4 regions of the Vibrio qinghaiensis genome follow, and region 4 is predicted to be linked to each of the others. Evidence: predicted binding sites of a transcription regulator. Region 4 holds the regulator's gene; each other region holds the start of a gene.
What was found. Region 4 encodes PurR, which represses purine synthesis genes. Its sites were predicted from a motif close to TNANGNAAACGTTTNCNTNA; they were not measured.

Region 1 (3,174 bases), 1.3 Mb from region 4:
GCGGTCACCACTCCCTCGGCAGCAAGAAGGTGTTTAATTTCGCTTCTGCGCTGCCCTCTTCCGCTTGATAACGATATTGCCAACGAGCTAATGGCGGCATCGACATTAAAATCGATTCCGTTCGACCGCCACTTTGCAAACCAAACAATGTGCCGCGATCATACACTAAGTTGAACTCTACATAGCGACCACGGCGATAAAGTTGAAACTGGCGCTCTCTGTCACCGTACTCCATCGCTTGACGACGTTCAACAATCGGCAAATACGCAGCGGTGTATCCTTTACCGACAGCTTGCATATAAGCAAAACAGCGCTCAAATCCCCAAGCGTTTAAATCATCGAAAAATAGGCCACCAATACCGCGCGTTTCATTGCGATGAGGGAGGAAGAAATACTCATCGCACCACGATTTATGTTCGGCATACACTTTTTCACCAAAAGGAACACACAGTGCTTTCGCTGTGGCATGCCATGATTGAGCATCTTCTTCAAACGGATAGAAAGGCGTTAAGTCAAATCCTCCGCCAAACCACCAGATAGGATCTTCGCCTTCTTTTTCAGCGATGAAGAAACGAACATTGGCGTGAGAAGTCGGAACATAGGGATTGTTTGGATGCATCACCAAAGAAACCCCCATCGCTTCAAAATGACGTCCAGCTAATTCAGGGCGATGCGCGGTCGCTGAAGCGGGCATTTGCTGCCCTTGCACATGTGAGAAATTCACGCCGCCTTGTTCAAAAACACGGCCTTCTTTCATCACTCGAGTTCGCCCACCGCCTCCCAAACGCTCACTCGGTTCGCGATGCCATGCATCTTCTTCAAACAGTGCTTGGCCATCCGCTTGTTCAAGTTGCTGGCAAATGGAATCTTGCAGCTCAAGCAAAAATTGTTTGACGGCTTGCTTATCAATGGTTGGCATCGCTTGCTTCCTTAGCAGGGTTAACCCTGTCTTAATACTTGTGAGGTTTTCGCGTCACGAATTTCACTGGGCTTATTTCGACCACCGGTTTGACCATCTAAAATCGCAACCAGTTGCTCACCCAATTGCGATTCAACTTCTTCCGTTGTCAGGCAAGGTGCAAGACCACTTAAATTCGCACTGGTCGAGGTTAATGGTTTTCCAAACGCATTGCATAGCTTTTGCACTAAAGGATGATCTGTTACACGTACGGCTATCGAATCAAATTGTCCACTCACCCAAGTAGAGACTTTATCACTGGTCGGCATTATCCATGTCACAGGGCCAGGCCAAGTGGCATGTACTCGTGCGATCTGCTCTGATGTCAACTGGCTCTCATCGATATAAGGAAGCAATTGTTCGTAAGAGGCCGCAATTAAAATCAACCCCTTTTCCACAGGACGCTGCTTGAGCGCTAAAAGCTTCTGAATGGCTTGCGGGTTATCTGGGTCACACCCGACCCCAAACACGCCTTCCGTTGGGTAGGCAATTACTTCACCGTCACGTAGAGCCTGCAAAGTGTGTTCAAAGTTATTCACAAAAACTGTCCATCGGTTTCTTTAATACAGTGCGGCTAAGTGTACAAACTTCGTTGAAAACTGGCTAAAGCTATTTGTTTATAAAATGTATCAATTGCACAATTAAGCTGACGCAAACGTTTTCCTAAGGAAAAAATACTCGTATAATGCGCGCAAATTATCCCGCTCACCCCATTTTTAGAAGTATTAAGGAGTTTGAGATGAAAGTCGGAATTATCATGGGTTCAAAATCCGATTGGCCCACAATGAAGCTAGCTGCTGACATGTTGGATCAATTTGGTGTGGCATACGAAACCAAAGTTGTCTCTGCTCACCGCACACCTCAACTTCTTGCCGATTACGCCACCAGCGCAAGAGAACGCGGCCTTAAAGTCATCATAGCTGGCGCAGGCGGAGCCGCACACCTGCCGGGCATGACGGCAGCGTTTACTAGCTTGCCGGTACTTGGCGTTCCCGTTCAGTCAAAAGCACTCAAAGGGATGGACTCTTTACTCTCGATTGTGCAAATGCCAAAAGGGATTGCGGTGGGCACCTTAGCTATTGGAGAAGCAGGCGCGGCCAATGCTGGGCTGCTTGCCGCGCAAATCATCGGCACCAGTGATGAGGCCGTCATGGCAAAAGTGGAAGCATTTCGTTTAGCACAAACTGAAGCGGTGTTGAGCCACCCTAACCCTGCAGAGGATTGATACTATGCATGTTTTAGTCTTGGGCGCTGGGCAACTGGCACGCATGATGGCGCTGGCTGGCGCTCCTCTGAACATTCAAATCTCCGCTTTTGATGTGGGCAGCGGTAACATCGTCCATCCTTTGACATTACACATCACTGGTCACGGTTTAAACAATGCGATCAAACAAGCGGATGTCATTACCGCTGAATTTGAGCATATTCCCCATGAAATCCTCACTGTTTGTGAGCAAAGTGGTAAGTTTCTTCCTAGTGTCGAAGCCATTAAAGCCGGAGGCGATCGCCGTCTTGAAAAAGCGCTACTCGATGAAGCCAACGCAAAAAATGCCCAATACTTTGTGATTAATACTCGTGAAGATTTAGATGCCGCGATAACTAACATCGGCCTGCCTATGGTTCTAAAAAGTGCACTGGGTGGCTATGACGGAAAGGGTCAATGGCGTTTAAAAGAAGCTTCACAAGCAGAGCTCATTTGGCCAGAAATGGAAGCCTGCATCCAAGCCACTCCGACTCAAGCGATAGTGGCAGAGCAGTTTGTTCCCTTTGATCGTGAAGTCTCGTTAGTCGGCGCGCGTGCCAAAGATGGCAGCATCGCGGTTTACCCGCTGGCAGAAAATGTGCACATTAACGGTGTACTGAGTTTATCAACAGCGATAGATGACCCAGCCTTGCAAGAACAAGCACTGTCGATGTTTGCCTCGGTTGCCGCTCGTCTCAATTATGTCGGTGTGCTAGCGCTCGAGTTTTTTGATGTGCAGGGAACATTGTTGGTGAATGAAATTGCACCACGAGTCCATAACTCTGGTCACTGGACACAGCAAGGCGCAGAAACCTGCCAATTTGAGAATCACCTTCGCGCAGTATGTGGCTTACCTTTAGGCAGCACGAAGTTACTTCGCCCAACCGCGATGATTAATATTTTGGGTGAGGACAATTTACCAGAAGCCGTGATGACGATTGAAGGCTGCCACATTCATTGGTATGGCAAAGAG
Region 2 (3,174 bases), on a different replicon from region 4:
TATTGATCGAGTGATCTTGATTTGATCTAGTGATGTTGGCGGCGCAGGTTATCCAAAATAATACCCGTAGCCATTGCTACGTTAAGTGACTCAGCTCCCCCGAAGGCGGGAATGGTGATTTTGTCGGTGACATATTGAGCCGCTTCGGCACGAATACCATGCGATTCACTGCCCATCAATAAAATTCCTTCTGCTGCAAATTTCGTATGATGAACGTTCTCACCTTCTAAAAAAGCCCCATAAACAGGTAGATTTGAACTCTGTAAATAAGCACCCAAATCCACTTGGCTCACCGTAACACGCCCAAAGCTACCCATGGTGGCACTGATGGTCTTCGGATTGTATGGATCGGCGCAATCGTGGCTAGCGACAATCTGTTTAATGCCATACCAATCAGCAACACGGATAATCGTCCCTAAATTACCGGGGTCAGAAACACCATCGAGAGCGATCATCAATCCTTTCGCTTCAGGCACCGTCACTTCGGGGATCTCAACAACTGCGATTGCCGCATTATTGCTCACCAAAGTGCTGGCTTTGGTCAAGTCATCTAATGTGGCCTCAATGCATTCAAAAACACTAAGCTCAACGCGGTTTTGTGCGATAAACTCCGCAGTGGCAAAAACCTGCTTCACCGTCAGTTGGCTGTTAATCAATTCCAACACGTTCTTTTCGCCTTGCACTAAAAACAGGCCATGAGCCTTGCGCTGTTTCTTTTGGCCTAAAGCACGAAGTAGTTTCAGTTGGTTTTTTGAAATCATAAAATATCCGCAGTGAGGTAAGGTTGGCCTAGTAAAAACGCCGCATTATAGAGTAAAGGCCGTCAGAGCTAAAGCAGTGTAAGTCGAGTTTCAATACCATAGGTTCAGTGACTAACAAACAAGGAAATCCATATGAAACGTTTTCTTCCCTCTTCCGTTATGTTAATCCCCTTTGTCGTCAAGCATTATGATCAACAAGATAGTGATCAACTTGAAGATGAACATCATAAAGAGCCCTGCGACAATGCCACAAAAGAGAACGAAGAATCGAGCTAAAAGCTCAGACATTAGTTTATAATCCACTCATTAAATAACTTTACAACCCATTTTTTGACGTTATTATCGCGACGCAAACGTTTCCCCAACCCGTACAATACTAAATAATGAGGGTTTTATGCTGCCTGATATTGAAATTTGCCGCGCCACTTCATTAACCTCCATAGAGGCTATCGCTAACAAAGCAGGATTCACCGCCAGCGAATTCCACAGCCAAGGCCGCTTTAAGGCCAAAATTTCATTAAGTTGCCTTGAACGTTTGCAAACACAAACGGTTGGAAAGTTAATCCTTGTGACCGCCATTACCCCAACGCCATTAGGGGAAGGAAAAACCGTCACCACTATAGGCCTATCACAAGGAATGGCGAAATTGGGTCATTCGGTGATGGCATGTATTCGTCAACCCTCAATGGGACCAATCTTTGGTGTTAAGGGCGGAGCCGCTGGCGGCGGTTATTCACAAGTGGCACCAATGGAAGAGCTCAATTTGCATCTCACTGGCGATATCCACGCCGTCACAGCCGCGCATAACCTAGCGGCAGCGGCGATAGATGCCCGGATCTATCACGAACAGCGCCTTGGTTATGACGATTTCGAGCAACGCACCGCAATGAAAGCACTGCGTATCGACTCGAATAATGTGGTTTGGAAGCGAGTGATGGATCACAACGATCGCGCACTGCGCATGGTCACCGTTGGCCGAAATGAAACGGATAAATCAATCAATGGCTTTGAACGTGAAGACGGTTTTGATATTTCAGCGGCTTCTGAGCTAATGGCGATTCTTGCCTTAGCCAAAAACTTAAACGATCTGCGTCAACGGATTGGGCGGATTGTCGTCGCCTATAGCCACCATGGTGCACCGATTACCACCGAAGATTTGCAAGTCGCTGGGGCAATGGCCGTTAGTATGAAAGAGGCGATTGAGCCTACATTAATGCAAACGTTAGAAGGCGTACCGACACTGATTCACGCCGGACCTTTTGCCAATATCGCGCACGGCAACTCTTCTATTATCGCCGATGACATCGCCACAAGGTTAGCCGAATTTACTGTAACAGAGGGCGGCTTTGGCTCTGATATGGGATTTGAAAAGGCGTGCAATATTAAAGCCGCGACATCTGGGAAAGCGCCAGATTGCGCTGTTATCGTCACCACACTTCGCGGCTTAAAAGCGAACTCTGGTCTGTATGAATTGCGTCCCGGCCAGCCAGTTCCCGACACTCTATTTCAGCCAGACCATGCCGCGCTGGTGTCCGGTTTTGAAAATCTCAAATGGCATATTGAAAATGTGAGTAAGTATGGAATACCCGCCGTGGTTGCCATTAACCGCTTTCCACAAGACAGCCAAGAAGAGCTTGAGCAGCTCGCAATAATGATTCACGCACTACCCTATCAGGTGGAGGTTGCACTGAGTGACGGTTTTGCTCTTGGAGGCGAAGGGACGACTGAGCTTGCTTCCAAAGTCATTAAGCAGTGTCAAAAAGTGAGTACGTTCACACCGTTATACCAAGCACAGCAGACGATCGAAGATAAGATCAACGCTGTGGCGAAAAAGGGCTATGGCGCGGCAAGCGTCACTTTTAGTGATAAAGCACGACGTCAAATACACAACATGCAAGAGCAAGGCTACGGGAAGCTTGCTGTTTGTTTGGCAAAAACGCCGCTTTCGATTTCCACTAATGCAGTAATTAAAGGTGCACCAAAAGGTTTTGATGTACCGATTCGCGAATTAAAGCTCTGTGCGGGTGCTGGCTTTATCTACGCACTATGCGGCAACGTGATGACCATGCCGGGTCTTCCTGAAAAACCCGCCTTTATGAGTTTAGATATTGATTCTAATGGAAATATTATTGGCCTAAACTGAGATTATTATTCGAAATTAACCTTTCTGAGCACAAATCTTCGGCCTCAGAAAGGCTTTCTTCACGCTATTTGTTTCCTTTCTCTGTAATTTTTTGCGCTTTTCACCGTTCTTTACCAGTATCAATAAAAAATAAGTAAGGTCGGTTATGAAACGTTTTACTCCCTTTATATTCTCAATAGCGCTTATTGTGCCTATTCTGTTTTCGCTATTTAGCCAAGCAGAAACTCAGCCTAAAACCATGCCCAGCATTGGTAATCAGCAAATCGCGAC
Region 3 (3,174 bases), 890 kb from region 4:
GATGCCATAGAAGAAGCGGCGCCCCCACCAAGGCCAATGTTCATTGCCGGACCACCGAGCACAATTAAGCTCGCGCCAACAGGGATCTCTTTTTTCTGCACATGCTCGTCGCAGATATTCCCCATCCCACCAGCAATCATGATTGGTTTGTGATAACCACGCACTTCTTCACCTGCGTGAGAATTGACTTTCTCTTCGTAAGTACGGAAGTAACCTAGCAGGTTGGGACGACCAAATTCGTTGTTAAAAGCCGCACCACCGAGCGGGCCTTCCAGCATAATATCGAGTGCCGTAACAATGCGCCCCGGTTTACCAAAATCCGTTTCCCAAGGTTGCACAAAATTCGGAATACGCAAGTTTGAAGTAGTAAAACCGACTAACCCAGCTTTAGGTTTTCCACCAATCCCCGTTGCGCCTTCATCACGAATTTCACCACCAGAACCCGTTGAAGCGCCCGGCCAAGGAGCAATCGCCGTTGGGTGGTTGTGTGTTTCCACTTTCATTAAAATATGCGCTTTTTCATGGTGATAACCATATTGGCGTGTCTCTGGATCAGGGAAAAAACGCCCAACTTCTGAACCCACCATGACGGCGGCATTATCTTTATAGGCAGACAGCACGTGATCAGGAGTTACTTCATAAGTGTTTTTGATCATCTTGAACAGCGATTTGTCTTGCTTAACGCCATCAATAGTCCAATCGGCATTGAAGATTTTATGGCGGCAATGCTCAGAGTTTGCTTGCGCAAACATCATTAATTCGATGTCGGTTGGATTACGTTCAAGCTTGGTGATGAAGCTTTCGAGCAAATAATCAATTTCGTCCTCAGCCAGTGCAAGCCCAAGGGTAACGTTTGCTTTTTCAAGCGCTGCACGTCCGCCATTCAGCAAGTCAACGTACGCCACTGGGGCAGGTTCTGCGACTTTGAACAGTGCTGTTACCGATTCGAAATCGGTAAACACGACTTCCATCATTCGGTCATGAATAATTGCTTGGATAGAGTTGATTTGCTCGGCAGAAAGCGCGACTTCGGATTCAATATAATAAGCCGTACCCCGCTCTAAACGCTTCACATCCACTAAACCACAATTGTGTGCAATATCTGTTGCTTTGGAAGACCAAGGAGAAATAGTGCCCGGACGAGGCGTCACAAGCAGAAGAAGACCTTGTGGCTCATGGTCTTGAATGGTTGGACCATAAGTGAGTAGTTTCTCTAATTTTTCAAGGGATTGAGCGTCTAAATCCGCAGAGAGATCAGCAAAATGCATAAACTCCGCGTAAATACTCGATACAGGCAGTTGCTGTTCACGACAAAGTTCAACGAGTTTGTTAACACGAAACTCAGAAAGCGCTGGGGAGCCACGCAAAATTCTCATGTGCTTAGGTCTCTTATACAGTGGGTTGAAGTGTAATTGGAATAAATTCAAAATCATTAAAATACAATAATTTAATAAAAGAAAACCGAATACATACCAATTTCACCTCGTCATTTCGGACGCATTATAAAGGAATTCTTTTTGTGACGTAACACCAAAAGCAACCGTTTGCGTCTTTTTTTGTCAAATTTGAAATACAACCACATTAGCGTGATCACCGACACTTTTTCATCCGTTTTTGATCTGAAACTTTGCCAATATGGCCGCCTTTGATATAAAGGTAGTAATTGATGTAAGAGATCGCTCATAAATGCCAAAGAATTATCTGACTCAGCTTCATCGCTCATTGTCCATTTTCCTACTCACTCTTTTTGTCGTCGGTTGCCAAATCGATTCCGATCCTAAAAGCGAGCTTGATCATATTCGTGAACGTGGCGTATTGCGAGTGGGCACGCTGAACAATCAGCTCTCCTACTACATTGGCCCTGATGGCCCCGCGGGGCTTGACTACGAGCTGGCGCGTGAATTTGCCAATCAGCTTGGGGTTAAATTGGAGATGAAACCCGCTTATCGGTTATCGAGTCTCTTTCCTGCACTGAAAAATGGGGAAATCGACGTTATTGCAGCAGGATTAAGCCAGTCCAACCAACATCTGAATGAGTTCAGAACAGGGCCCGCTTATTACTATGTCAGCCAACAAGTCGTCTATAAGAAAGGCAACTGGCGTCCAAGAAATTTAAAACAATTACTGGAAAAACAACCGGAACTGATTGCTGGTCATGAAGGTGACAGCGTTTTTGCTATCGTGAATGAATCCCACTTTGAAAATACGCTCAGCGACATTAAACAGATCCACCCAGAGTTTCAGTACAATGTGAATAATAACGCCGACGTTAACGACCTTTTAAAACAAGTTTCGAATGGCGAACTGCTGTTTACCATGGCTGATTCGGTCGAAGTCTCGCTATCGCAGCGAATCTACCCTGACTTAGCCATCGCCTTTGAATTAACTGAAGATCAGCCCATCGCTTGGTATATGCGTCGTTCTGAAGATGAAAGCTTATACGCCTTGATGATTGAGTTTTTTGGCAACCTTAAACAATCTGGCCAACTAGCAGCCTTGGAAGAGAAATATATTGGTCACGTCGGTACATTTGATTATGTCGATACGCGCGCCTTTATTAGAGCTCTCGATGTGCGCCTCCCCAAATGGTCGCCTCTTTTCCAACAATATTCTGACGAATTTGATTGGCGATTGATTGCCGCCTTAGCTTATCAAGAATCCCACTGGAATCCCTTGGCTAAATCTCCCACGGGAGTGCGCGGCATGATGATGCTAACCCTCCCAACGGCTAAAAGTGTTGGTGTAACCAATCGGCTCGATCCGGAACAATCGATCCGTGGTGGTGTCGAATACCTACGTCGGATGGTGCAACGTATACCAGACTCGATCCCAGAACATGAGAAAATTTGGTTTGCTCTTGCTTCCTATAACGTCGGCTATGGGCATATGATGGATGCAAGGCGCTTAACTAAACAGCAAGGTGCCAACCCTGATTCCTGGACCGAAGTCAAAGATCGCCTCCCCCAGTTGAGGCAGAAAAAATACTTCAGCCAAACCCGATATGGTTATGCACGAGGTGATGAAGCTAAAGCCTACGTTGAAAATATTCGTCGCTATTATCAAAGTATTATTGGCCATGTTGATCAACAAAAACGGATAGACAATAGTTCAGGTACTGATGATTTGGTTGTGATCAGTATTGAGGAGGAGGAAGCCGCGGTAGAAGCTATGCAA
Region 4 (3,174 bases):
TGTTTGGATCCACTCTCGTAGCAAGAAACGGCTACTCAAAAAGGCGATTGTTGCACCTATGGTACTGGCAAAGGAGACAAGTAGTAAACTCGTCCAAAAACCAAACAGCGCAGCGCCCAATAACGTGACGACCGCCGCTCCAGGGATAGAGAAAGCAGTGAGCACAATATAGAGTGAAAAATAGATCAAAGCAGCGCTGATCACGTTTTGACTAATGTATTCGTTTAATAGCATTTGCTGTGCTTTGGCATTATCTAACGTTAGATAGTGGCCAAAATTTACAATCAAAAAGACAATAAAGGCCAATAAAGCCAAGCCTAAGAGAAGTTTTTTATTCATGGTATTCCTCAAAACGACATATTTTACTAGATATAGTGAAGAAGACAGAGGAAGTCGAATTTATATTTCAAAACGGGATGAAAAAAAACGCCCGCATGGTGATGCGAGCGTATTTGATTATTTAATCGAGATATTTATTTACTCGGAGGTTAAAGGCTTTTAGCTAATTCATCGCGTCGAGATTGTGGGATAACCGACCAATGCTTGCCTTCAATCGCACCTTCAAGGGCCCATAGCAATTCAAGACTGATTGAAGAAGAATGGGTTTGCTGAATCGCTTTATAGGCTTCCAAGGCTCCTTTGCTTTGCAAATCTGTCACAGATTCAATCCCAGCTTTCTTGAGCATACGTTCGGTGGCGAGACGAAGGTTTGGGAGATCTTTTAGACGATCTGGCTTGGCTTGGGCTTGAATCTCTCGCTCTTGTTTTGCGATTTCGAGTGCGACAGCAGCATCTCGTAAAATGAGCGAAGGGTTTTGCCAACAATTGTCAGGCAATGCAAAATATTTCGTGACGACAGGGAACCCGCGTTTTTTATAGATATAGGGCTCATAGCCTTGCTCTTTAAAGCGAGAGGTTGACAAATCGTCTGCGCGAATATGAAGTTTATCGTTTACGACCAAAGCAAACATGGTGTCATCGACAAAAATGCCGAAGCCGCCAAACATTGAACGAGACTTAACACGTCCAAGTTGTTCGAAGAGTCGCATAGAATCTTTAAGTATTGGTTTATCCATGCTGTAAATTCTCGGTGTATGGGAAAAACGCCACCAAAATCAGGTCCGAGAGATTAGCAAACTTATGCAGAAAGAGTGTCAGTAAGGAGTAAACTTAACGTTTGCATATTTGCCATCGGCAACCCCGCTACCTATTGAATATTCAGTTTAGGCCGGAGGCTTTGCGTCCCATCCTTTCAAATGGTTTGCCCTGTGCGTGACTTCTAATAATAAGAATATATAAATTTTTGGATGAGCATCACGTTTATTTATTATTTGCGTGATGCTTATTCCAAATTTACTATTATTTGATACGGCGTTCTGTCTCAAGTGTAGGAAAATTCCTAAAATTGACATTTGTCGCTTGCTTTAAATAATGACACTATTTTGTGATATTTTTTACTGTGTTGCGTTCAACAATCTCGGGGTGCATCTCAAACACACGACGTTCATGCTCTTTGTCTTTAATGCGTTCCAATAGGATTTCAAAGGCGTTTTTCCCTACTCGTCGCTTTGGCTGGTGAACCGTGGTTAACGGTGGCGAGAAGTATTCAGCCAGTTCTATATTGTCATAGCCAATAACAGACATGTCATCAGGAATACGGATGCCTTTTTGTTGCAAGCGACTCATTAAACCGAGAGCCATTGTATCGTTAAAGCAGAAAACAGCCGTTGGGCGTTTGTCCATGGCGGCGATCTTGTCGGCGGCGAGAACCGCCGTATCACATTCGAAATTACCTTCTAAAATCCAATCGTCATGCGCTTTAAGGCCTGCTTCGGCAAGCGCACGCTTAAACCCTTGAATTCGCTCTTGGCACGCCGCTTTTTCAAAGTGTCCACTTAAGCAAGCAATGTCAGTATGTCCATTATCAATAAGGTATTTGGTGGCGAGATATCCGCCTTCCTCTGAGTTATCAATAATTTTATCCGCTTGAGAACTTTCAGGGCCCCAATCCATGATAACTTTCGGAATGTCTGAATGACGATCAAGCATCTCAAGCAGTTCTTGGGTGAGGTCCGAGCACATGACTAACATACCATCGACACGTTTTTCCGCTAGCATGCGGATGTAGTCGCGTTGTTTCTCGTAAATACCGCCGGTATTGCACAAAATAAGTGTGTAGCCTTGGCGGTAGCAGTAACTTTCAACACCATCGATAACCTCAGAAAAAAATAAGTTTGTCGATTGGGTCACTAACATACCAATGGTACGGGTGGTGTTGCATTTTAAGCTGCGAGCGACTGCACTTGGTGCATAGTTGAGCTCTGATACCGCTTCCATCACTCGTTCTTGGGTTGCTTCAGCCACAAAGCGAGTTTTATTGATTACATGCGATACCGTGGTGGTTGATACGCCCGCTAAGCGTGCAACGTCTTTAATCGTAGCCATAAATTCTCTGTCCTGTCGATAACTGCTGAAAGTGGTAGTCACGAAGAGCAATTCAGCGGTATTAGGCCTATCAGTGTCATATTGAAGCCTAAAAGTAGTAAAAACACAAAAACCGCCTCTAGACAGCGGTTGCATCTTCAATTCATTTTTTTATCGTTTGCGGCCAAGATTCTAGTCCGCAAATGTCGATCAAGCAACGAAAAATCCACCGAATAAATCGGTCAACAGTCACAACTGACCGATTTAGTAATAGATATTAACCAGGTTATCTCATTGGTTTGATAAATAATCGCGGTCTAAGTGAAGAAATGCGACTAACAATTCGCTTGCGGCACCATAAAAACCAAATTGATCAATTTGTTGGCAACGAAGATGGAATTGTGGGATCCAAGAGAGCAAATGTTGTTCAATAAAATCACACTGCTGCGTAAAGGCTTGTTCAAAGTGTGCTTCTTGCTCAAGTTCATTGGAGCGAATGACCAAGTTACCTAAGAAATCCAGTTCAATCGCAATGTGGTCGGCGGGTTCGTTGAGTGCATCGTTGACTGTAATGTGATGGGCTGCCATCAAATCCGACATTGCTCTGGCTGGTTCGTCATTGAGCAACCCTGATTTTCCAATGTAAATTGAGGCATAGGGCAGCGCGGACTCCTTATTGGATTTTAAAAAAAGATCACAGAAATCGGCTGCGAGCTCAAGCTGTGCGTCTTCTTTGTCTTGCAATCGGTT

Region 1: the regulator PurR is predicted to act here: its motif matches at 1,606-1,625, upstream of purE (5-(carboxyamino)imidazole ribonucleotide mutase).
Region 2: the regulator PurR is predicted to act here: its motif matches at 1,107-1,126, upstream of CCZ37_RS15545 (formate--tetrahydrofolate ligase).
Region 3: the regulator PurR is predicted to act here: its motif matches at 1,533-1,552, upstream of purL (phosphoribosylformylglycinamidine synthase).

Annotation. Positions count from the first base shown of each region.
Region 1 is NZ_CP022741.1:40,659-43,832, reverse strand. It holds gene hemF (oxygen-dependent coproporphyrinogen oxidase) at 5-919, opposite strand; gene tsaC (L-threonylcarbamoyladenylate synthase type 1 TsaC) at 940-1,497, opposite strand; gene purE (5-(carboxyamino)imidazole ribonucleotide mutase) at 1,698-2,183, shown strand; gene CCZ37_RS00195 (5-(carboxyamino)imidazole ribonucleotide synthase) at 2,188-3,174, shown strand, end outside.
Region 2 is NZ_CP022742.1:507,686-510,859, reverse strand. It holds gene CCZ37_RS15550 (RNA methyltransferase) at 27-761, opposite strand; gene CCZ37_RS19075 (hypothetical protein) at 894-1,037, shown strand; gene CCZ37_RS15545 (formate--tetrahydrofolate ligase) at 1,156-2,904, shown strand; gene msrB (peptide-methionine (R)-S-oxide reductase MsrB) at 3,050-3,174, shown strand, end outside.
Region 3 is NZ_CP022741.1:753,534-756,707, reverse strand. It holds gene purL (phosphoribosylformylglycinamidine synthase) at 1-1,376, opposite strand, end outside; gene mltF (membrane-bound lytic murein transglycosylase MltF) at 1,687-3,174, shown strand, end outside.
Region 4 is NZ_CP022741.1:1,648,259-1,651,432, reverse strand. It holds gene CCZ37_RS07560 (TVP38/TMEM64 family protein) at 1-339, opposite strand, end outside; gene CCZ37_RS07555 (TfoX/Sxy family DNA transformation protein) at 489-1,076, opposite strand; cyclic di-GMP riboswitch class I at 1,191-1,276, opposite strand; gene purR (HTH-type transcriptional repressor PurR) at 1,438-2,445, opposite strand; gene torD (molecular chaperone TorD) at 2,716-3,174, opposite strand, start outside.